3 regions of the Streptomyces sp. NPDC000134 genome follow, and region 3 is predicted to be linked to each of the others. Evidence: riboswitches for the same ligand, from Rfam matches in the RefSeq annotation. Region 3 holds a riboswitch; each other region holds the start of a gene.
The links. A riboswitch is a leader RNA that binds a small molecule or an ion and turns the genes downstream of it on or off. The one in region 3 is predicted to bind cyclic di-AMP.

Region 1: it holds a riboswitch for cyclic di-AMP, as region 3 does, so the genes downstream of both, ACFY32_RS27250 (M23 family metallopeptidase) here and ACFY32_RS02870 (transglycosylase family protein) in region 3, are expected to answer to the same signal.
Region 2: it holds a riboswitch for cyclic di-AMP, as region 3 does, so the genes downstream of both, ACFY32_RS33255 (peptidoglycan DD-metalloendopeptidase family protein) here and ACFY32_RS02870 (transglycosylase family protein) in region 3, are expected to answer to the same signal.

Annotation. Positions count from the first base shown of each region.
Region 1 is NZ_JBIAZN010000021.1:16,943-24,413, reverse strand. Features, by position in the region: gene ACFY32_RS27265 (alginate lyase family protein) at 1-1,003, shown strand, start outside; tRNA gene ACFY32_RS27260 (tRNA-Met) at 1,055-1,128, shown strand; gene ACFY32_RS27255 (PP2C family protein-serine/threonine phosphatase) at 1,303-2,487, shown strand; cyclic di-AMP (ydaO/yuaA leader) riboswitch at 2,721-2,879, shown strand; gene ACFY32_RS27250 (M23 family metallopeptidase) at 2,892-3,971, shown strand; gene ACFY32_RS27245 (PrsW family intramembrane metalloprotease) at 3,979-5,316, opposite strand; gene trmB (tRNA (guanosine(46)-N7)-methyltransferase TrmB) at 5,356-6,219, opposite strand; gene lhgO (L-2-hydroxyglutarate oxidase) at 6,233-7,471, opposite strand, start outside.
Region 2 is NZ_JBIAZN010000037.1:1,505-8,975, forward strand. Features, by position in the region: gene dxs (1-deoxy-D-xylulose-5-phosphate synthase) at 1-610, shown strand, start outside; gene ACFY32_RS33235 (aspartate aminotransferase family protein) at 611-1,996, shown strand; gene ACFY32_RS33240 (XRE family transcriptional regulator) at 2,059-2,682, shown strand; gene ACFY32_RS33245 (DUF6126 family protein) at 2,679-2,798, shown strand; gene ACFY32_RS33250 (tyrosine-protein phosphatase) at 2,833-3,630, opposite strand; cyclic di-AMP (ydaO/yuaA leader) riboswitch at 4,017-4,213, shown strand; gene ACFY32_RS33255 (peptidoglycan DD-metalloendopeptidase family protein) at 4,217-5,176, shown strand; gene ACFY32_RS33260 (SGNH/GDSL hydrolase family protein) at 5,403-6,188, shown strand; gene ACFY32_RS33265 (MBL fold metallo-hydrolase) at 6,439-7,471, shown strand, end outside.
Region 3 is NZ_JBIAZN010000002.1:86,692-94,162, forward strand. Features, by position in the region: gene ACFY32_RS02835 (metalloregulator ArsR/SmtB family transcription factor) at 1-125, shown strand, start outside; gene arsB (ACR3 family arsenite efflux transporter) at 122-1,213, shown strand; gene ACFY32_RS02845 (arsenate reductase ArsC) at 1,206-1,622, shown strand; gene ACFY32_RS02850 (exopolyphosphatase) at 1,916-2,896, opposite strand; gene ACFY32_RS02855 (DUF501 domain-containing protein) at 2,893-3,426, opposite strand; gene ACFY32_RS02860 (septum formation initiator family protein) at 3,456-3,932, opposite strand; gene eno (phosphopyruvate hydratase) at 4,044-5,333, opposite strand; gene ACFY32_RS02870 (transglycosylase family protein) at 5,591-6,337, opposite strand; cyclic di-AMP (ydaO/yuaA leader) riboswitch at 6,343-6,509, opposite strand; gene ACFY32_RS02875 (transglycosylase family protein) at 6,692-7,471, opposite strand, start outside.

The DNA.
Region 1 (7,471 bases), on a different contig from region 3:
GGCCATGCGGGACAGCGCGTACGGGTCGTACCGGTACCGCGCCCGGCCCTTCCGGACCGTCTTCTGTCCCGCGGGGGACGCGGCCGGGCGGGGGTGCGCGCAGGAGCGGGCGGACGCCATCGCCGCCTATACGCAGGCGCTGCTGTTCGGGGTCACCGGCAAGCGGCATCATGCCGAGAAGGCCCGGGAGATCATGGACGCCTGGTCGGCGCGGCTCACCGGGCACACCGGGGAGAACGCCGGGCTCCAGGCCGGGTGGACGGCCTCCTCCTGGGCGCGGGCCGCGGAGCTGATCCGGCACACGCCGGGCGGGGGATGGCCGAAGGAGCGGGTGCGGCGGTTCGAGAAGATGCTGCGCACCGCCCATCTGCCGAGGGTGACCAGGAAGGCCCCCGACTTCAACGGGAACTGGGACCTGATCACCGCCGACGGGGCGATCTCCGCCGCCGTGTTCCTCGACGACCACAAGACGTTCAACCTCGCCCTGAAGCGGTTCCGGGAGCGGGTGCCCGCCTACTTCTACCTGGAGAAGGACGGCAAGCTGCCGCTCACCCCGGCCGGCAGCAGCATCGACACGCCGAAGCGGCTCACCGCGTACTGGTTCAAGCAGGCCACCTACAAGGACGGCGTCACCCAGGAGACCTGCCGGAACTTCGCGCACGTCGGCTACTCGATCGCCGCCACCGCGCACATCGCCGAGACCGCCTGGCACCAGGGCGTCGACCTGTACGGCGGCGGGGTCCAGGAGCGGCTGCGGGCCGCGCTGGAGCTGCACGCCGCCCAGCAGGCGTCCGCGAAGGCCGCGCCCGCGTGGCTGTGCGGCGGGAAGGTCGAGCGGAACCTGGGGCCCGATCTGGAGGTCGCCCTCAACCATCTGGAGAACCGGCGCGGGGTGTCCGTCCCCGCCGCGCACCGGCTCGCCGCCGCCACCCGCCCGGCCGGCACCGACGACCTGTTCGTGTCCTGGGAGACCCTGACCCACGCCGAGAACCCGGGCCACTGAGAACCGATGTGCCGACCACCCCGGACATGACGTACACTGGTGACACAACGACGCGGGGTGGAGCAGCTCGGTAGCTCGCTGGGCTCATAACCCAGAGGTCGCAGGTTCAAATCCTGTCCCCGCTACTGAAGACCGAAGGCCGGGACCCGAAAGGGTCCCGGCCTTCGGTGCGTCCCGGCACCGTGCCCGCGCCCGTCACCCGTCCGGCCCCGCACCGCTCGCCCTCCGCCCCCGCTGCGGAAACCCTGGACGGACGGGACGGGAAGCGGCGCGACGGCATGGGTGGCGGGAGACGAGTGGTGCGGCCTGGTGACGTGGACGAGGGGCCGTACGCGCGGGCCGGCGGCCGGCTGCCCGGCGACCCGGTGCCCGACCCGGGGCTCGGCGACTCCATGGCCCTGCCGTCCAGGAGCCGGCGGTCCTCCTGCGGCCGCGTCCTCGTACGCCTGCTGCCCGTGCTGCTGATCGCCGTCGCCGTCGTGTACGACTGCCTCACCCCGCGCTACTTCACCGCGGGCCCCCTCTACACCGCCGCGCCCCTGGTCGCCGCGCCGCTGTACTCCCGGCGCGGCACCCTGCTCACCGGGATCGCCGTCGTCGTCGCCGTGCTCGCGCTCCAGTTCAGCTACGGCGTCGCCCACTACGCCGACTCCATCACCGAGCTGGTGACCATCGCGACGGTCGCCGGGCTCGCCGTCTTCGTCAACTCCTTCGTCCGCCGCACCGGCGAACGGCTCGCCTCCGCCCGCGAGATCGCCGAGGCCGCCCAGCGCGCGGTGCTGCCCGAGCCCGCCGAACGGATCGGCGGCTTCGAGATCGCCGCCTGCTACGAGGCGGCGCAGGCCGACGCCTTCATCGGCGGCGACCTGTACGCCGTGCAGGACAGCCCGTACGGCATCCGGCTCGTCGTCGGCGACGTGCGCGGCAAGGGCATGGGCGCGGTCGCCGCCGTCGCCGTGGTGATCGGGGCGTTCCGGGAGGCCGCCGAGCAGGAGTCGACGCTGGAGGCGGTCGCCCAGAAGCTGGAACGGGCGCTGGCCCGCGAGGGCACCCGGCGCGAGGGGCTGGACGCCTTCGAGGGCTTCACCACCGCCGTCCTCGCCGAACTCCCGCACGGCGACGGCACCGTCCGGATCGTCAACCGAGGCCACCCGCCGCCCCTGCTGCTGTACGCCGACGGCACCCTGGACGCGCTGGCCGCCCGGGAGGCCGCGCTGCCGCTCGGCATGGGTGAACTCGGCGTCTGGCCCGACCGGGCCGAGGAGGCCGCGTTCCCCGGCGGGGCCACGCTGCTGCTCTACACCGACGGCGTGACCGAGGCCCGGGACGCGCGGGGCGTGTTCTACGACCCCGAGGCACGGCTGGCCGGCCGCGCCTTCCGGCACCCCGCCGACCTCCTCGACGCGCTCGCCGAGGACGTACGGCGGCACTCCGGGGGCGGCATGGCCGACGACATGGCGCTGCTCGCCGTGCGACGGCCGTGACCCCGGTCACGGTCGGTGACGGCGCGACCGCCGTCCGCATAACAACTGATGAACCGTCAGGCCGGGCGGGAGTGGTGATCGGGGGTCAGGTCGCCCTGGTTTCGCCGTCGGTACGGCCTTGGTCCGTGTCGGAATCGTTAATGATCAAGAGGAACAGCTTGGAATACGAGCCCCGGGTCTATTAACGTTCGATAACGCAGCGCGGTCGTCCCAGCCGTCACAGAAGGCGGCTCCGCGCGCACGCGCCGAATCCCGCGAGGGAACCGGGGAACCACCACCTTGGGGTGAATCGGGCGTATACGGCTGTGGCCCACACGGCACGTATACGCGCGTAGGAGACCTTCCCGCTCCGAACCCGTCAGCTAACCCGGTAGGCGGAGACGGAAGGAAAGGAGCACGCCCACGTGGCGTCCAACCGGCCTGCCCCCGAGGCCCCGTTCGTGCCGACCCAGCGGAGTACCGAGACCTTCGGCTACGGCGACTTCCGCACCGATGACGGCCCGTTCGACGGTCCGTTCGACGGCCCCCTCGACGGTCCTCTCCGCTCGGCCGAGGAGTGGAACCCCACCGCGGACTCCCTGCGCCCCGTGCGCGGCCGGCACCGCGTCGCCAAGCAGCGCGGCGGGCTCGCCCGCAGCTCCACCGTCCTCGGCGTCGGTGTCATAGCCGCCGTCGGCGCCGGCGGCATGGCCAGCGCGCAGACCGGCAAGGCGCCGGTGTCGATCTCCATGCCGGACCTGCCGAACGTCGCCTCCCTCATCTCCGACGACGAGGGGAAGCAGGCCGCCGCGGCGACGGCCGCGCCGCTCAGCAGCGTCGGCGTCGCCACCGCCGACAACGGGCAGGGCACCACCGCCGGCGAGGCGCTGCGCGCCCGGATCATGGCCCAGGCCGAGCAGCAGCAGGACCAGGTCGAGAGCAAGGCCGCCGCCGAAGCCGCCGCCGAAGCCGAGAAGAAGGCCGCGGCAGCGGTCGCCGAGGCGGAGAAGAAGGCCGCGGCCGAGGCCGCCGCCGCCAAGAAGAAGGCGGCGGAAGAGGCCGCGAAGAAGGCCGAGGCCGAACGGCTCGCCGCGCTGGCCGAGCAGTACGCGCTGCCGACCTCCTCGTACACCATCACCTCCACCTTCGGGCAGGCCGGCCCCTACTGGTCCTCCGGCCACCACACCGGCCTCGACTTCGCCGCGCCCACCGGCACGCTGATCAAGGCCGTGCACACCGGGACCATCACCGAGGCCGGCTGGGCCGGGTCCTACGGCTACCGCACGATCCTCACCCTCGACGACGGCACCGAGATCTGGTTCTGCCACCAGTCCTCGATCAGCGTCGGCGTCGGCCAGAAGGTCAGCACCGGCGACGTCATCGGCCGCGTCGGCGCCACCGGCAACGTCACCGGCGCCCACCTCCACATGGAGGTCCACCCCGGCGGTGCCGACTCCGGCATCGACCCGATGGCCTGGTTCCGGAGCAAGGGCCTCACCCCCTGACCCGAGGTCACGGACGGTACGAGGCGTACGGCTGGTACGGGGCGTACGGCTGGTACGGGTGGTACCGCACCGGCTGCCCGTAGGCCCCGTGCACCGGCCAGGGCGGCGCGGTCACCGGCACCGGCGGGGCCGTGGCGCGGGCCGCGTGGTCCAGCGCCGGACGGGCGATCCCGCGCCGGTGCCACAGCTCCAGCAGCAGCTCCCGCTCCCGTACGGCGAAGTCGGCGCCCGCCCGGCCGCGCCGGGCCCGGTGCCGCAGGAACGCCAGCGAGGTCGCGTACGCCTCGTACTGGGCGACCGTCCGCGCCGCCGCCCGCCCGGCGTACCGGCGGGCGTACCCGCGGGCGATGCGCCGCGCCCGCATCGACCCCAGCGCGTACGGCTCGGTGGGGCCCAGCCAGTCGGCCGCCGCGTAGACGGGCAACTCCTCGCGCACGGTGACCAGCTCGCGCTGCCGGGTCCAGACGGCGAGCCAGGTCAGCAGCGCGAACGCGGGCACCATGAACGTCGCGTACACCGCGAGGAAGCCGTACTGGCCGAGGGACGAGGAGCTGTTCCACAGGGCGTGCGTGCCCATCGCGAGCAGCAGGCCGGTGAGCGGCAGCAGCACCCGCAGCGGCCCCCGGCCGCCGGGGCGCAGCGCCACGAGGCCGAAGCCGATGCCGGTGAGCACCGTGAACAGCGGGTGCGCGAACGGCGACATGACGACGCGGACGAAGAAGGTCGCCGCGGTGACGGAGGCGATGCCGGTGTCGCCGGTGAGCTGGTCGGTGCCGAAGGCGTTGCCCAGGTAGAGGATGTTCTCGGTGAACGCGAAGCCGGTCGCGGTCACGCCCGCTATCACCACTCCGTCGAGGATTCCCGTGAAGTCCCGTCCCCGGAAGAGGAAGACCAGCAGCACGGCCGCGGCCTTGGCGGACTCCTCCACGACCGGCGCTATCACGGTGGCGCCCAGGGTGTCGGCGGAGGCCGGGTCGGCGGTGGCCGTGGCGATCCAGCGGGTGGCGAAGCTGTTGGCGACGATCGCTATCAGGGCCGCCGCGCAGGCGCCCCAGGCGAAGGAGAACACCAGGTTCCGCCAGGGGCCGGGCGCCACCCGGTCCAGCCAGCGGAAGGCGGCCAGCAGCAGCGGCACCGGCAGCACGGCCAGCCCCAGGCCGACCAGGAAGCCCTGGGTGCCGGTCTGCTCGCGCACCAGGGCGAGGATCACCAGCCCGGACAGGGCGAGCAGGGTGGTCAGGGCGCCGTACCGCACCCAGGGGCGCTGCCACCAGTGCGGACGCGCGCCGCGGGGCGGGTCGCCGGGGGGTCCGCCGGGGGGTGCGGGACAGGGGGGAGTGACCACGGCATCGATCCTGACGAGACGGGGGCGCCGCCCGGGGCTTCAGGCGCCGGTGGGGGGCTGGTCCTGGTGTCGATGATCCACCGGGTGGGGTACGCGGCGGAAGAGCAGGTCGTTCACCACATGTCCCTTCTCCAGTCCCTGGCCCTCGAAACGGGTCCGCGGACGGTACGCGGGACGCGGTGCGAAACCTCCTTCCGGCCGGGTGTTCTCGAACGCGGGGTGCGCGGTGAGGACGTCCAGCATCTGCTCGGCGTACGGCTCCCAGTCGGTCGCGCAGTGCACCAGCGCGCCCGGCGCGAGCCGGGTGGCGGCCAGTGTCAGGAACTCGGGCTGGATCAGGCGGCGCTTGTGGTGCCGCTTCTTCGGCCAGGGGTCGGGGAAGTAGACCCGCAGCCCGGCCAGGGAGTCGGGGGCGAGCATCTCGCGCAGCAGGATGATCGCGTCGCCGTTGCCCACCCGGACGTTGTCCAGGCCCGCGCGGTCGGCGAGCGCCAGCAGATTGCCCTGGCCGGGGGTGTGCACGTCCACGGCGAGGATGTTGGTGCCGGGGTCGGCGGCGGCCATCTCGGCGGTGGCCTCGCCCATGCCGAAGCCGATCTCCAGCACCACCGGGCGGTCGTTGCCGAACAGCTCGGCGAGGTCCAGGACCCGCTGTCCGTCGATGTCCAGTCCCCAGGCCGGCCACAGCCTGCGCAGGGCGTCCGCCTGGCCGGCGGTCACCCGGCTGCGCCGGGGCTGGAAGCTGCGGATGCGCCGCTCGAAGTGGGAACCGGCGGGATCGGGCGCGGGCCCGTCGGGGAAGCGCGGCTCGCCCTTGGGACGGGGGGACCGGGCGGGCCCGGGGGACCCGGCGGACGCGGCGGACGCGGCGGACTGGGGAGTGGGGTGCGGGTGCTCAGACACGATGCGTCCGATTTTACGGGCCGTCCGGCGGGCCGCCGGACGGCCCGCCGGTGGGGCCGTGGGGCGGGGCGGCGGGGCCGTGCGACGGGACGCGGGGCGGGCCGCCGGAGGGGGCGCCGGACGGCACGCGGTCGTCGGCGAGCGCGGTCAGTGCCCGGCGGGCCACCTCCCGGCCGATGGGCAGCGCGGCGGTGGCCGCCGGCGACGGGGCGTTGAGCACGTGCACCGCGCGGGGGGTCTCCCGGATCAGGAAGTCGTCGACCAGGGTGCCGTCGGGCAGCACCGCCTGGGCGCGCACCCCAGCGGGCGCCGGCACCAGGTCGTCCTCCGTCACCTCGGGCAGCATCCTGCGCACCGCCGCCGTGAACGCCGCCTTGGACAGCGAGCGGCGCAGCTCCCCGCCGCCGTACCGCCAGTGCCGGCGGGCGATGTGCCAGGAACCCGGCCAGGCCAGCGTGGCGCCCAGCTCGCGGGGTCTGATCACGCCCCAGCCGTATCCCTCGCGGGCCAGGGCCGGGACCGCGTTGGGCCCGAGGTGGACGCTGCCGTCGATGCCGCGGGTGAGGTGCACGCCGAGGAACGGGAACGCCGGGTCCGGCACCGGATACACCAGTCCCCGCACCAGCTCGGGGCGGGCCAGCTCGTAGTACTCGCCGCGGAACGGGACGATCCGCATCCCCGGGTCGTCGCCGGTGGCGCGGGCGATCTCGTCGCAGTGCAGCCCCGCGCAGTTGACCATGACCCGGCCGCGGATCACCTCCGCGGACCGGGTGCGGACGGCGACGCCGAGGCCGGGCCGGCGGTCGACGCGCAGGACCTGGCTGCCGTAGCGGATCTCCGCGCCCGAGGCGTCGGCCAACTGCCGGGCGACCGCCACGTAGTCGCAGGTGCCGGTGGTCGCGACGTGTATCGCGGCCAGGCCCCGCACCGCCGGCTCGTACTCCGCGATCTGGGCGGTGCCCAGCTCGCGCACCGGGATGCCGTTCTCCCTGCCGCGCTGCACCAGGGCGTGCAGGCGGGGCAGCTCGGCGCGCTCGGTGGCGACGATCAGCTTGCCGGTGACGGCGTGCGGGATGCCGTACTCCGCGCAGAACTTGACCATCTCGGCGGCGCCCCGCACCGCGAAGCGGGCCTTGAGGGAGCCCGGACGGTAGTAGATGCCGCTGTGGATCACACCGCTGTTGCGCCCGGTCTGGTGGCGGGCCGGGCCCGGCTCCTTCTCCAGCACCGTGACCCGGGTGCCGGGCGCGGC
Region 2 (7,471 bases), on a different contig from region 3:
CCAGGTCGTCCCCGGTCTGCGCATCGCCGCCCCGCGCGACGCCGACCAGCTCCGCGCCCAGTTGCGCGAGGCCGTCGCCGTCGACGACGCGCCGACGCTGCTGCGCTTCCCCAAGGAGGCGGTGGGGCCCGCCGTCCCCGCCGTGGACCGGATCGGCGGCCTCGACGTGCTGCACCGGGCGGACGACCCCCAGGTGCTGCTCGTCGCCGTCGGCGTGCTGGCGCCCGTCTGCCTCCAGGCCGCCGAACTGCTGGCGGCCCGGGGCATCGGGTGCACGGTCGTCGACCCGCGCTGGGTCAAGCCCGTCGACCCCGCCCTGCCCGGCCTCGCCGCCCGGCACCGCCTGGTCGCCGTCGTCGAGGACAACAGCCGCGCGGCCGGCGTCGGCTCCGCGGTGGCGCTGGCCCTGGGCGACGCCGAAGTCGACGTACCCGTACGCCGGTTCGGCATCCCGGAACAGTTCCTCGCGCACGCCAAACGCGCCGAGGTGCTCGCCGACATCGGCCTCACCCCGGTGGAGATCGCCGGCCGGATCAGCGCGAGCCTGGCCGTCGAGGAGCAGCGGACGGACGACGGCCGGGCCGTCACGCCAGTGCAAGGAGAGAACTGAATGACGAAGGAGTTCGACCTCGGCGCGCTGCTGGCCGAGCGGGGGAACGAGCGGTACGAGCTGCACACCCGGCACCTCAACCACCAGCTCCCGCGCATGCTGCGCACCATCGGCTTCGACAAGGTCTACGAGCGCGGCGAGGGCGCCTACTTCTGGGACGCGGACGGCGCCGACTACCTCGACATGCTCGCCGGGTTCGGCGTGATGGGCCTCGGCCGCCACCACCCCGTGGTCCGCAAGGCGCTGCACGACGTCCTCGACGCCTCCCTCGCCGACCTGACCCGCTTCGACTGCCAGCCGCTGCCCGGCCTGCTCGCCGAGAAACTGCTGTCCTACAGCCCGCACCTGGACCGGGTGTTCTTCGGCAACAGCGGTACGGAGGCGGTCGAGACGGCCCTGAAGTTCGCCCGGTACGCCACCGGCAAGCCCCGCGTCCTGTACTGCGCGCACGCCTTCCACGGCCTGACCACCGGCTCGCTCTCCGTCAACGGCGAGACCGGCTTCCGGGACGGCTTCGCCCCGCTGCTGCCCGACACGGCCGTACCCCTCGGCGATCTCGACGCGCTCGCCCGGGAGCTGGAGAAGGGCGACGTCGCCGCGCTGATCGTGGAGCCGGTCCAGGGCAAGGGCGTGCACGAGCCCCCGCCCGGCTATCTGCGGGCCGCGCAGGAACTGCTGCACCGGCACAAGGCGCTGCTCATCGCCGACGAGGTGCAGACCGGCCTCGGCCGCACCGGCGCCTTCTACGCCTACCAGCACGAGGGGGGCGTCGAACCCGACCTGATCTGCGTCGCCAAGGCGCTCTCCGGCGGCTACGTCCCGGTCGGCGCCACGCTCGGCAAGGACTGGATCTTCAAGAAGGTGTACTCGTCGATGGACCGGGTGCTCGTCCACTCGGCGAGCTTCGGCTCCAACGCCCAGGCCATGGCGGCCGGCCTCGCGGTCCTGCACGTCATGGAGGACGAGGGGATCGTGGCGCGTGCGGCGGCCACGGGCGAGCGGCTGAAGTCCCGGCTGACCGAACTCGTCGACAAGTACGAACTGCTCGCCGACGTACGCGGCCGGGGGCTGATGATCGGGATCGAGTTCGGCCGGCCGAAGTCGCTGAAGCTGCGCTCCCGCTGGACCATGCTCCAGGCCGCCCGCAAGGGGCTCTTCGCGCAGATGGTGGTCGTGCCGCTGCTCCAGCGCCATCGCGTCCTCACCCAGGTCTCCGGCGACCACCTGGAGGTCATCAAGCTGATCCCGCCGCTGATCATCGGGGAGCGGGAGGTGGACCGGTTCGTGGACGCCTTCACCGAGGTCATGGACGACGCGCACAACGGCGGCGGTCTGATGTGGGACTTCGGCCGGACACTGGTGAAGCAGGCCGTCGCCCACCGGTGAGCGCTTTTTGCCTCGGAGGCAAGGAAATTGCCTCTGAGGCACATCTCGGGCTCAATGGAGTCATGAGCCGACCCGAGTCCGTACCGCCGGACGGGCCCGCCGAAACGGTGCCCGCCGTGGCGCCGCGACTGCGGGCCCTGCGCCGCCGGGCCGCCCTCACCCTGGAGACGGCGGCCCGCGCCGCCGGGCTCTCGCCCGCGCACCTGTCCCGGCTGGAGACCGGGCAGCGCCAGCCCTCGCTGCCGATGCTGCTCGCCCTCGCCAGGATCTACGGTACGACCGTCTCCGAGCTGCTCGGTGAGACGGCCGCCGAACGGGACGCCGTGATCAGCGCCGCCGACATGGAACCGACCCGGGCCGGCGGCTGGACGTACTGGCAGGCCGGCGCCCCCGGCCGCGGGATGCAGGCACTGCGCGTCCATGTGCCGCACGGCTCGCAGGGCGACATCGTGCGGGTGCACCCCGGCGAGGAGTGGCTGCACGTCCTGCGGGGCAGGCTGCGGCTGCGCCTCGGGGACGCGGTGCACCGGCTCGGGCCCGGGGACGGCGCGCACTTCGACTCGCTGACCCCGCACCGCATCGCCGCCGAGGACGACGACGGCGTCGACCTGCTCTTCGTCCACACCCTGCTGCAGAGTCCCACGGCCGCGCTGTGCCTGGGACCGACGAACGGAGACGCCCCGTGAGGGACATGGAGGAGAAGTTCCCCCGCGCGCTGTGGGTGCGGCTGATCATCTACATCGCCGTCGGGCACGTCTTCGCGGCCTTCGTCTACCTGCTCTTCGAGGTGGGCGCCAAGTAGCCGGGGCGGGCCGGGGCCGGGCGGCCGGGCCGGCTCAGTCCAGCAGGCGCTCGCGCAGGCGGTCGCGGATCTCCGGGGTGAGGCCCAGGCCCCGCTCCAGATAGGCGTCGACGCCGCCCCAGGTCTCCTCGACCGTCTCGAACGCCGCCGTCAGATACTCGGCGCGGGCGTCGAACAGGGGGCTCAGCAGCTCCATGACCTCGGGGGAGTAGGCCGACTCCGAGGAACCGCTGCGGCGCACCTTGTAGCGGCGGTGCGTGGCGTTCGACTTCAGGTAGTCCTCGACGATGGCCTCGCGCTCGACGCCCAGCGCCAGCAGCGTCACCGCGATCGACAGGCCCGCGCGGTCCTTGCCGGCCGCGCAGTGCATCAGCGCCGGGACACTGTCCTCGGCGAGCGCGCGCAGCACCCGGGAGTGCTCGGCGGTCCGCTCGGTGACGATCGTGCGGTACGAGGCGGTCATCCGGGCCGCGCCCTTGCCGTCGGCGAGGATCTCCCGGAGCTGGTCGAGGTCGCCGTCGCGGACCATCCGCCAGAACTCCGCGCCGTCGGCGGGGTCGGACAGCGGCAGGTTCACGTTGCGCACGCCCGGGAGCGCCACGTCGGGGCCCTCCAGCCGCTGGTCGGCGGCGTTGCGGAAGTCGAAGACCGTGTGCAGGCCCAGGGAGGCGAGGAACGCCGCGTCCTCCTCGGTCGCGTGGGCCAGGTGGCCGCTGCGGAACAGCACTCCGTACCGCACCCGACGGCCGTCCACGGTGGGCAGCCCGCCCACGTCACGGAAATTGCGCACACCGGCCAGCTCGGGCTCGGTCGACGGGACCTGCTGCGTCACGTGGACTCCCTCCCACTACGTCCCGCGGACGAGGCTCGTCGGCGGGCATCACCTGACGATACGGCATGGCCCGCCCGCTCTTATGGGCCCCGCTTCTCCGAATGTGCCGTATCTGGGCTTTGTGTCCGAATTGGTGGCTTCATTACTGCTCGGTCCGGAATAAAGACCGGGGTGCCGGGAGGGCGTGAGCAGCGTCATATCCCTGACGGATCGTCGGGCGTCATGTTCACGTAATAAAGCCCCTTTTCAAGGGCGTTCGTACCCGGTGAAGATCCAGAATTCCACGGAGGATGACTGCGGAATCCCATAAAGGATCACGGGAAACGGCTTTATCGGCAACCCCAGGCTTGTCTCTTTGCGTCCTGGTCCCTTACGTTCACCTCCGATCCGGACGGACGCCTAATCCTGCCGCCGACCGGAGCCGCACCCATCCACCACCCGTAACGGCAGGAACGGGGGACCCACAGGAATTCCGCCTGTTCCGGTCTCCGGAACGGCTAGGGGTAAAGCCGCGTCACGACGCGGCCGGGCAGCTCCAGCCCGCACCCGACAGCTCACCTCGTAGGCGCCGGAGAAGGAATTCGACATGCCCGCGAAGGGTAAGCACCGCCGTACCAGGACCCAGCGTCTGACCCGTACCATCGCCGTCGCCGGAACCGGCGGCGCGGCGCTCGCGCTTCCGCTCATGGGGGCCACCGGAGCCCACGCCGCTCCCGCCCACTCCGTTTCCGAAAAGGCCGTGCAGTCCCTTCCGGCCGCCGCGCAGAAGGCCGCCGGGAAGAACTCCGCCGGCGCCTCGGAAAAGCGGACGTACACCGTGCGCACCGGCGACTACCTGTCGAAGATCGCCGACGAGCAGAAGGTCAGCGGCGGCTGGAAGAAGCTGTACGAGGACAACCGCGAAGCCGTCGGCTCCGACCCGTCCCTGATCCACCCCGGACTGAAGCTCTCCCTCACCGGCCCGGCTGCGGCCGCGAAGAGCACCGGGTCCGCGGCGAAGCCGTCCGAGCCGGCCGCGCGGTCGACGGAGTCCGCCGCCAAGACCACGGAGTCCGCGGCGCAGTCCTCGGAGTCCGCCGCGAAGACCACCGGGTCGTCGGCCGCCGAGGACACCGGCGGCCAGGCCGCCGGGACCTCCGGCGGTTACGTCTCCCCGGTGGCCGGCGGCGCCGTCGGCACCCCGTACCACCAGTCCGGCAGCATGTGGTCCAGCGGCTACCACACCGGCACCGACTTCGTCGTCCCGACCGGCACCTCGCTGAAGGCCGTCGGCGCGGGCACCGTCGTCTCCGCCGGGTGGGGCGGCGCGTACGGCAACCAGGTCGTCATCAAGCTCGCCGACGGCTACTACGCCCAGTACGCCCACCTGTCCTCGCTCTCCGTCTCCAGCGGCCAGACCGTGACCGCCGGGCAGCAGGTCGGACTCTCCGGCGCCACCGGCAACGTGACCGGCCCGCACCTGCACTTCGAGATCCGCACCACCCCGGACTACGGCTCGGACGTGGACCCGCTCGCCTACCTGCGCTCGCACGGCGTCTCCGTCTGAGACACCCCCGCGTACCGCCGCACACCGCCGAAGGCCGGACCCCGTCCCCGGGGCCGGCCTTCGCCGCGTCCAGTTGTCCGGGCGTCCAGTTATTCCGGAATTGGCCAACCCTTTACGAGTGGCCTATCTCACCGCACGTCAACCCCCTCCTACGGTCGCGTAGGTCACAATCCAAGGTGAATCATGGGCCGACGTGGCAGACGATTCGAAGAGTGACAGCAGAGCAGTGATCGGGTCGTACGTGGCGGTGGGGGACAGCTTCACCGAGGGCGTCGGCGACCCCGGCCCCGACGGGGCGTTCGTCGGCTGGGCCGACCGCCTCGCCGTCCTGCTCGCCGACCGGCGACCCGAGGGCGGCTTCACCTACACCAACCTGGCCGTACGCGGGAAACTGCTCGACCAGGTCGTCGCGGACCAGGTGCCGCAGGCGGCCGGACTCGCCCCCGACCTGGTCTCCTTCTGCGCGGGCGGCAACGACATCATCCGCCCCGGCACGGACCCCGACGAGGTGGCCGAGCGGTTCGAGCGGGCGGTCGCCGCGCTCACCGCCACCGCCGGGACGGTGCTGGTGACGACCGGGTTCGACACCCGCCGGGTGCCCGTCCTCAAGCATCTGCGCGGCAAGATCGCCACGTACAACGGGCATGTGCGGGCCGTCGCCGACCGCTACGGTTGCCCCGTGCTCGACCTGTGGTCGCTGCGCAGCATCCAGGACCGCCGGGCCTGGGACAGGGACCGGCTGCACCTCTCGCCCGAGGGGCACACGCGCGTGGCGCTCCGCGCCGGACAGGCCCTCGGCCTGCCGGTGCCGGCCGACCCCGAGCAGCCCTGGCCCCCGCTGCCGCCGCGCGGCACGCTGGAGGTCCGGCGGGACGACGTCCACTGGGCGCGCGAGCACCTGGTGCCGTGGATCGGGCGGCGGCTGCGCGGCGAGTCCTCGGGCGACCACGTGCGGGCCAAGGGAACGCTGTCGCCGGCCGACATCAGGACCCGGATCGCGGCGGTGGCCTGAACGGGGTCCCTGCCGGGCGGGGAAGCGGTGGCCTGAACGGGGTCCCCGCCGGGTGCGGAAGCGGTGACGTGAACAGGAGTTCCCGCCTGACGGGGAAGCGGTGGCCTGGGCGGTGCCCCGCCGCGCGGGGAAGCGGTGGCCTGCGCGGTGTCCCGCCGCGCGGGGGACGGGCGGCGGGGCGGCCTCCGCCGGCCGGAGTGTCGTACCGGCCGACCATAATGAGAGTCCGACTACTCCACGTGGAGGTACCGTGCCCGGTTTCCGTTCCCCGAACCCCGGGCTCCGTGCGCCGCGGCCCCTGGCCTTCGGCGCGGACCCGGCCGGAGCGCGCATGGCGCGTATCCGCCGATCGCCGCACTTCGCCGACGGCGTGTTCCAGAACCCCGGCGGACCGGCCCGGACCCGGCCCTCCGGCTCGGCCTCCAAGTTCGCCGGGCTCTACCTCGACCGCGAGGCACGCTCCCGCCGCGCCCCCGCGGGCGACATCCCCGTGCACCCCACCACCGTCGCCGACCTCGCCCGCCCGCCGGCCACCGGACTGCGGCTGACCTGGGCGGGGCACTCCAGCGTGCTGGCCGAGATCGACGGGCGTCGGGTGCTGTTCGACCCGGTCTGGGGCGAGCGCTGCTCCCCGTTCGCCTTCGCGGGCCCCAAGCGGCTGCACCCCGTGCCGCTGCCGCTGGCCGCCCTCGGCCCGGTCGACGTCGTCGTCATCTCGCACGACCACTACGACCACCTGGACCTGCCCACCATCAAGGCGCTGGCCCGCACGGACACCCTGTTCGCCGTGCCCCTCGGCGTCGGCGCCCACCTGGAGCACTGGGGCGTGCCCGCCGACCGGCTGCGCGAGCTGGACTGGCACGAGGAGACGGAGGTCGGCGGCCTCACCCTCACCGCCACCCCCGCCCGCCACTTCTGCGGCCGGGGCCTGCGCAACACCCAGCACACCCTCTGGGCCTCCTGGGTCGTCGCCGGCCCGGACCACCGCGTCTACCACAGCGGCGACACCGGCTACTTCGACGGCTTCCGGGACATCGGCGCCGCCCACGGCCCGTTCGACGCCACGATGATCCAGGTCGGCGCGTACGCGGAGTTCTGGCCCGACATCCACATGACCCCCGAGGAGGGCCTCCGCGCCCACCTCGACCTCCAGGGCGGCGCGACCGCGGGCGTCCTGCTGCCGATCCACTGGGGCACCTTCAACCTCGCCCCGCACCCGTGGGCCGAGCCGGGGGAGTGGATGAAGGACGCGGCCGAGGAGGCCGGGCAGGCGGTGGCGTTCC
Region 3 (7,471 bases):
TGCTCAAGCAGGCCGGGCTCATCGGCTCGGAGCGGCGCGGGACGTGGGTGTTCTACCGGCTGCTGCCCGAGGCGACCGACCGGTTGGCGGCGGTCCTCACCCGTCCGGCCGGGGCCGCCCCGTGAGCGCCCCCGCCGGTCCGGTCACCGCCCGGCTGTCGTTCCTGGACCGCTTCCTGGCCGTGTGGATCGTGCTGGCGATGGCCGTCGGCCTGGGGCTGGGCCGCCTCGTGCCCGGCCTGGGGGACGCGCTGGCGGAGGTCACCGTCACCGGCGTCTCGCTGCCGATCGCGCTCGGCCTGCTGGTGATGATGTATCCGGTCCTGGCGAAGGTCCGCTACGACCGCCTGGGTGCCGTCACCCGCGACCGGCGCCTGCTCATTCCGTCCCTGGTGCTGAACTGGGCCGTCGGCCCGGCCCTGATGTTCGCGCTGGCCTGGCTCTTCCTGCCGGACCTGCCCGAGTACCGCACCGGCCTGGTCGTCGTCGGCCTCGCCCGCTGCATCGCCATGGTCGTCATCTGGAACGACCTCGCCTGCGGCGACCGTGAGGCCGCCGCCGTCCTGGTCGCGCTGAACTCCGTCTTCCAGGTCCTGGCGTTCAGTCTCCTCGGGTGGTTCTACCTCTCCGTCCTCCCCGGCCGGCTCGGTCTTCAGCAGACCGCTCTCGACGTGTCGGTGTGGGAGATCGCCCGAAGCGTGCTGATCTTTTTGGGCGTCCCCCTGCTGGCCGGGTTCCTCACCCGCCGTCTGGGCGAGCGGGCCAAAGGACGCGCCTGGTACGAGTCCGAACTGATCCCGCGGATCGGGCCGTTCGCCCTGTACGGACTGCTGTTCACGATCGTGGTGCTGTTCGCCCTCCAAGGCGACGCCATCACCTCGCGGCCCCTCGACGTCGCCCGGATCGCGCTGCCCCTGCTGGTGTACTTCGCCGTGATGTGGGCCGGGTCCATGGCCGTCGGCCGCGCGGTCGGACTGGACCACCCGAGGGCCACCACGCTGGCGTTCACCGCGGCGGGCAACAACTTCGAGCTGGCCATCGCGGTCGCCATCGCCACCTTCGGTGCCGCCTCCGGCCAGGCTCTCGCCGGAGTCGTCGGCCCCCTCATCGAGGTGCCCGTCCTCATCGGACTGGTCCGCGTGGCCCTGGCCGCCCGCCGTTTCTTCCCCGGGTCCGCCCCGGCGGCCGTCCGGGAAGGTGCCGCCCGTGTCTGACACCGCCAAGCCGTCCGTGCTGTTCGTCTGCGTGCACAACGCGGGCCGTTCGCAGATGGCCGCCGCTTTCCTCACCCGTCTCGCGGGCGGCGCCGTGGAGGTCCGCTCGGCCGGGTCCGCGCCGGCCGCCGCGGTGAACCCGGCCGCCGTGCAGGCCATGGCCGAGGCCGGGATCGACCTGTCGGCCGAGACGCCGAAGGTGCTGACCTCCGAGGCGGTGCGGGCGTCCGACGTGGTGATCACCATGGGCTGCGGCGACACCTGCCCCGTCTTCCCCGGCAAGACCTACCTCGACTGGGCACTCGACGACCCGGCCGGGCAGGGCGTCGCCGCCGTCCGGCCGATCCGGGACGAGATCGAGCGGCGGGTACGCGGCCTGCTCCACGACCTCGGCGTCGAGCCGGCCTGACTGCCGCCGGAGGCCGACCGGTCTCCGGATCTCGGCGATACGGCTCAAGGACGTCATCCCCCGGACGGCCCCGCTCACTTCGATGACCGTCGAGGTCGGGGCTGTGCGGCCACCGGTTCGCGAGCCTGTGCGTCGAAGCCGGCGACGAGCCGGTGCCGGCCGAAGGGCCGCATGCGCCTGCGCGGCCGAGGTGAACCCGACGGCCGGCCGGGAGGAACAGCTCGCCGGCATCCGCGCCATCTGTCCGCCCGAGAAGGAACCGCTCGGCGCGCTGGCGATCAGGATCGAACCGCTCACCCGCAGGCGTCCGACGGGGCGCCCGCCGCGGCCTCCTCCGCCGCCTTGAACGCGATGCCGTCCAGGATGTCGTGTTCGCTGACCACGACCTCCTGGGCTCCGGTGCGTTCCATGATGGTCAGCAGGACCAGGGCGCCGGCGCCGATGACGTCGACGCGGCCCGGGTGCATGGCGGGGATCGCGGCGCGCTCGGCGTGGGTGGAGCGCAGCAGGCGGGCGGTGATCTCGCGGACGCGGTCGCGGGAGACGCGGGAGTGGTGGATGACGGTGGAGTCGTACTCCGGGAGGTCCTGGGCGATCGCGGAGACCGTGGTGACCGACCCGGCCAGGCCGACCAGGGTGCGGGCCTCGCCGAGCGGCACCGCCTCGGCGGCCAGGTCGAGGGCGGCCTCGATGTCGGCCCGCATCGCCGCGATCTGCTCCTCGGCGGGCGGGTCGGTGACCGCGCCGCCGCGGACCAGGTGACGCTCGGTCATCCGGACGCAGCCGACGTCGACCGAGCGGGCGGCCCGCACCCGGTCGTCGCCGACGACGAACTCGGTGGAGCCGCCGCCGATGTCCACCACCAGGAAGGGCCGCTCCAGGTCGGGGCGGCCGGCCAGTTCGGCGGTGGCGCCGCGGAAGGAGAACTCGGCCTCCTGGTCGCCGGTGACGACCTCGGGCTCGACGCCGAGGATGTCCAGGACGCCGCGGACGAACTCGTCGCGGTTCTCGGCGTCGCGGGAGGCGGAGGTGGCCACGAACCGCACCTTCTCGGCGCCGTGCTCCTTGATGACCGCGGCGTACTCGCGGCAGGCCGCGAAGGTGCGCTCCAGGGCCTCGGGGGCGAGCCGGCCGGTGCGGTCGACGCCCTGGCCGAGGCGGACGATGGTCATCCGCCGGTCCAGGTCGGTGAGCGTGCCGGTGGCCGGGTCGATGTCCGCGACCAGCAGCCGGATGGAGTTCGTACCGCAGTCGACGGCGGCGACCCGGGTCACTCGGCGTCCTCCTCGTCCGTGACCGTCACGCACGGCCCCTTGCGCCACCACTCGGGCAGCATGGCGATCGCCTCGTCGCCCAGCGGGTTGACCCCGGGGCCGGCCGCCAGCGAGTGGGCGACCAGGACGTGCAGGCACTTGACCCGGTCGGGCATCCCGCCCGCGCTGGGGAAGCCGGTCAGCTCCTCGATCTCGTCGCGGCGCCGGATGTAGTCCTCGTGCGCGGCCCGGTAGGCGGCGGCCAGTTCGGGGTCGGCGGCCAGCCGCTCGGTCATCTCCTTCATCACCCCGTCGGCCTCCAGGGTGCCGATCGCGGAGGCGGCCCTGGGGCACGTCAGGTAGTACAGCGTGGGGAACGGCGTGCCGTCGGGCAGCCTCGGGGCGGTCTCCACGACGTCCGGCTGCCCGCACGGGCACCGGTGCGCGATGGCGCGCAGTCCGCGGGGCGGTCGCCCGAGCTGCTGCTGGAACGCCGCGACGTCCGCGTCGGTGGGCTCGGTGCGCCCGGTGGGCGGCGGAGGGGTCTGCATGGCTGTCTTCTGCTGGTCTTCCTGTGGGTTCACTGACGGGCGGCGTCGGCCTTGTCGACCGCTTCCCAGACGTTGCGGTACCAGGGGCGGTCGGCGGCCCCGAGACCGGCGCGGGTCTGCCGGGCCGCGGCCGGGTCGATGACGATGTAACCCGTCTCGCCCGGCATCACGTAGTGCAGCCGCAGCCGGATCTGCTGTTCGGCGTACGCGTCGTCCTGCCAGCGTGCCTTGAGGTCGCGCAGTTGCTCGACGCGCTGGCGGGCCTGCTGCTTCTCCCGCTGGAGGTCGGCGATCTCGGCGCGCTGGGCGACGTACTGCCGTATCGGGTAGGCGAGCGCCACCACCAGGGAGCAGACCACCATCGCCAGCAGCGCCGCCCGGCCGGTCAGCCGGGAGCGGCGGGCCTGGCGGCGGGTCTGCGAGCGGTAGACCCGGGCCGCGGTCTGCTCGCCGAGCAGCCGGAGCCTGGTCGTGGTGGAGAAACGGTCCCGGTCCTTCACGGCCATCCGCCTTCCGCCTCCCGTCCACGCGCGTACGTCCCCGCACACGGTACGGGACCGGGTGCGGGGACGTACGGACGACTCTGCCTCCGAGGGGCAGGTCAGCCCTTGCTGTGCCTACTGGTTCGCAGAGCGGAACCGGGGGAAGGCGCTACGGCCGGCGTACACCGCGGCGTCGTCCAGGATCTCCTCGATGCGCAGGAGCTGGTTGTACTTGGCGACGCGCTCGGAGCGGGCCGGGGCGCCGGTCTTGATCTGGCCGCAGTTGGTGGCGACGGCCAGGTCGGCGATGGTGACGTCCTCGGTCTCGCCGGAGCGGTGGGACATCATGCACTTGAAGCCGCTGCGCTGGGCCAGCTCCACGGCGTCCAGGGTCTCGGTCAGCGAACCGATCTGGTTGACCTTGACCAGCAGGGCGTTGGCCGCGCCCTCCTCGATGCCGCGGGCCAGGCGCTCGGGGTTGGTGACGAACAGGTCGTCACCGACGAGCTGGACCTTGTCGCCGAGCTTGTCGGTGATGGTCTTCCAGCCCTCCCAGTCGTCCTCGAACAGCGGGTCCTCGATGGAGACCAGCGGGTAGGCGTCGACCAGCTCGGCGTAGTACTCGGTCATCTCGGCCGCCGAGCGCTCCTTGCCCTCGAAGGTGTAGACGCCGTCCTTGTAGAACTCGGAGGCGGCCACGTCGAGGGCGAGGGCGATCTGCTCGCCGGGGGTGTAGCCGGCTTCCTTGATCGCTTCGAGGATGAGGTCGAGGGCCTCGCGGTTGGAGCCGAGGTTCGGGGCGAAGCCGCCCTCGTCGCCGAGGCCGGTGGCCAGGCCCTTGTTCTTCAGGACCTTCTTGAGGGTGTGGTAGACCTCGGCGCCCCAGCGCAGCGCCTCGGAGAAGGACTCCGCGCCGATCGGGGCGATCATGAACTCCTGGATGTCCACGTTGGAGTCGGCGTGCGAGCCGCCGTTCAGGATGTTCATCATCGGCACCGGCAGCAGGTGCGCGTTGGGACCGCCCAGGTAGCGGAAGAGCGGGAGGTCGCTGGCCTCGGAGGCGGCGTGGGCGACGGCGAGGGAGACGCCGAGGATGGCGTTGGCGCCGAGGGAGCCCTTGTTGTCGGTGGCGTCCAGGTCGAACATGGCCTGGTCGATCAGCCGCTGCTCGGTGGCGTCGTAGCCGACCAGCTCCGGGCCGATCTGCTCGATGACGGCGAGGACGGCCTTCTCGACACCCTTGCCGAGGTAGCGGCTCGCGTCGCCGTCGCGCAGCTCGATGGCCTCGAAGGCGCCGGTGGAGGCGCCGGACGGGACGGCGGCACGACCCGTGCTGCCGTCGTCGAGGCCGACCTCGACCTCGACCGTGGGGTTGCCTCGGGAGTCCAGGATTTCCCGGGCTACGACGACGTCGATGGACGGCACGAGCATCTCCTTCTTGGGATGTGACGCGGGGCGGCCGGTCCGCGGTTGGCTGTCGCGGGCGCGGCCGTGTGGCTCTGCGGGATGAGCCTAACCGGCTCCGGCCGATCGGCCAGCCGGTCACCCACCCCTGTGGCAGAACCGAGCGTAGATTGTTTCCGAACGGAACAAAAGAGGGGCGGGTCCCCGGACATGACCCCGCCCCGGTGCGTACGGGGGAACACGCACCGGGGCGGGGAGTCCTGCCGGACCCGCGGGTCCTACTTCAGGTGGAGCTGCTGACCGGGGTAGATCAGGTCGGCGTCGTCGACGATGTCGTCGTTCAGCTCGAACAGCTTCGCCCAGCCGCCCGCGACGTCGTGCGCCTTGGCGATGGTGCTCAGGGTGTCGCCCTTGACCACCTTGTACTCGCCGTCACCCTTCTCGACCTTCTTGCCGGTCGGGGTGGTGACCGTCTTCCCGGTCTGCTTTTGCTGGGTCTGGGCGGGGCGCTCCTGGGAGCGGGAGGCGGGCTGCTCCTGGGTCTCCCGGGTGGTCGCGGTGGACCCGCCGCCCTGGCTGCCGCCGTCCTGGCCGCCGGTGCTCTGGCCGCCGCCCTGGTTCTGGCTCTCGGTGGCGCCGCCGCCGGTGTACCCGGCGCCCGACAGGCCGGTGCCGCAGTTCGGCCAGGCGCCCTTGCCCTGGGCCGCGAGGACCTTCTCGGCGACCTGGATCTGCTGGGCCTTGCCGGCCTGGTCGGCGGTGGCGGCGTACTGGGTGCCGCCGTACGCGGCCCAGGTGGAGGCGGAGAACTGCAGACCGCCGTAGTAGCCGTTGCCGGTGTTGATGGACCAGTTGCCGCCCGACTCGCACTGGGCGACGGCGTCCCACTCGGACTCGGTGGCGGCGGAGGCGTTGCCGGCCGCCATCAGCGGAGCGGCGACGGCGGCACCGGTGACACCGGCGATGGCGATGGCCCGGGTGGCCTTGGACGGGCGACGGTGCTTGCCCTTGCTGGAGAACAGCATGGTGGAGATCCCCTCACCGACGCCTGCGAGGTGAGCTGTCGGGTTCGGGCCGGTTGAGTTGCCCGGCCGGGTCCCTCACGGGAGCCGGCTTCACCCCTAGCCGCTCCGGTTCAACTGCCCGGTGCGGCGCCTACCTTGGGTCCCCCGCTCCTGCCTACGGCGCTTGACGCGACGACTGTTCCCGGACTGCCGCTGGCAGGATTCGGCGTTGCGGCGGCCGGGGCCCGCGGTGGCGAGCGATCACGACCGTAGTCACGCCCGCGGCGGATTTTCAAAGACGATCACGACTTCTGAGACCTATCTCTCACCGCGTTTATACCGGACATCAAGTGTCAATCGCGGCGCGAACTCCCGTTACTTTTCGCCCGATTCGACATCCACTGCAAGCTTCTGACCGGGCAGGATGTGGTCCGGATCGGCGCCGACGGTCTCCTTGTTCCCGGCGTAGAGGGAGTGCCATCCCCCGCTCAGCTCAAGGGAGTCGGCGATGCCCCAGAGGCTGTCGCCGGTACGCACGGTGTACGACCCGTCCTGGACCTCTCGCGTCACACCGTCCCCGCGCGAAGCGTGCCGCCCGGTGGTACGGCCGTCGGCGGCGTCCTCGTCGGCGGTGCCGCCGCGATGGCGTCCGGTGCCGGAGTCGGTGGTGCCGGTGAGCTGTGAAGCACCGGTATCGAGGCCCGAGTTGTCCGAGTCGTCGGGCCTTGTGGTGATGGAGTCGTTCGGGTCGATGGTGGGCTTTTCGGACTCCGAGGACGTGTCGGACTTGGCCGTTTTCTCACTCGTGCCGCTCTTGCGGCTCTTGCTCTTCCCGGCCGGCGTCTCGTCCGACGGGGTGGCCGAGGGCGAGGAGTCGGGGGTCGCCGTCGCCTCGGGGCTCGCGCCGGTCGTCCGGCCGGAGCCGGAGGTGTCCGCCGAGTCCGTTGTGGGCGTTTCGTCCGACGCGCCGTCATCCGTCGTACCGTTCCCGGTGCCGGTGTCCGCCGAGGGCGAGCCGCCGAGCAGTCCGGCGAGCGGGCCGCAGGTCGGCCACGCGGCGATGCCCCGGTCGGCGAGCAGGCTCTCGGCGACCCGTATCTGCTGGGAGCGGCTGGCCTCGTCGGGGCTGGGCGCGTAGGCCAGCCCGCCGTACGC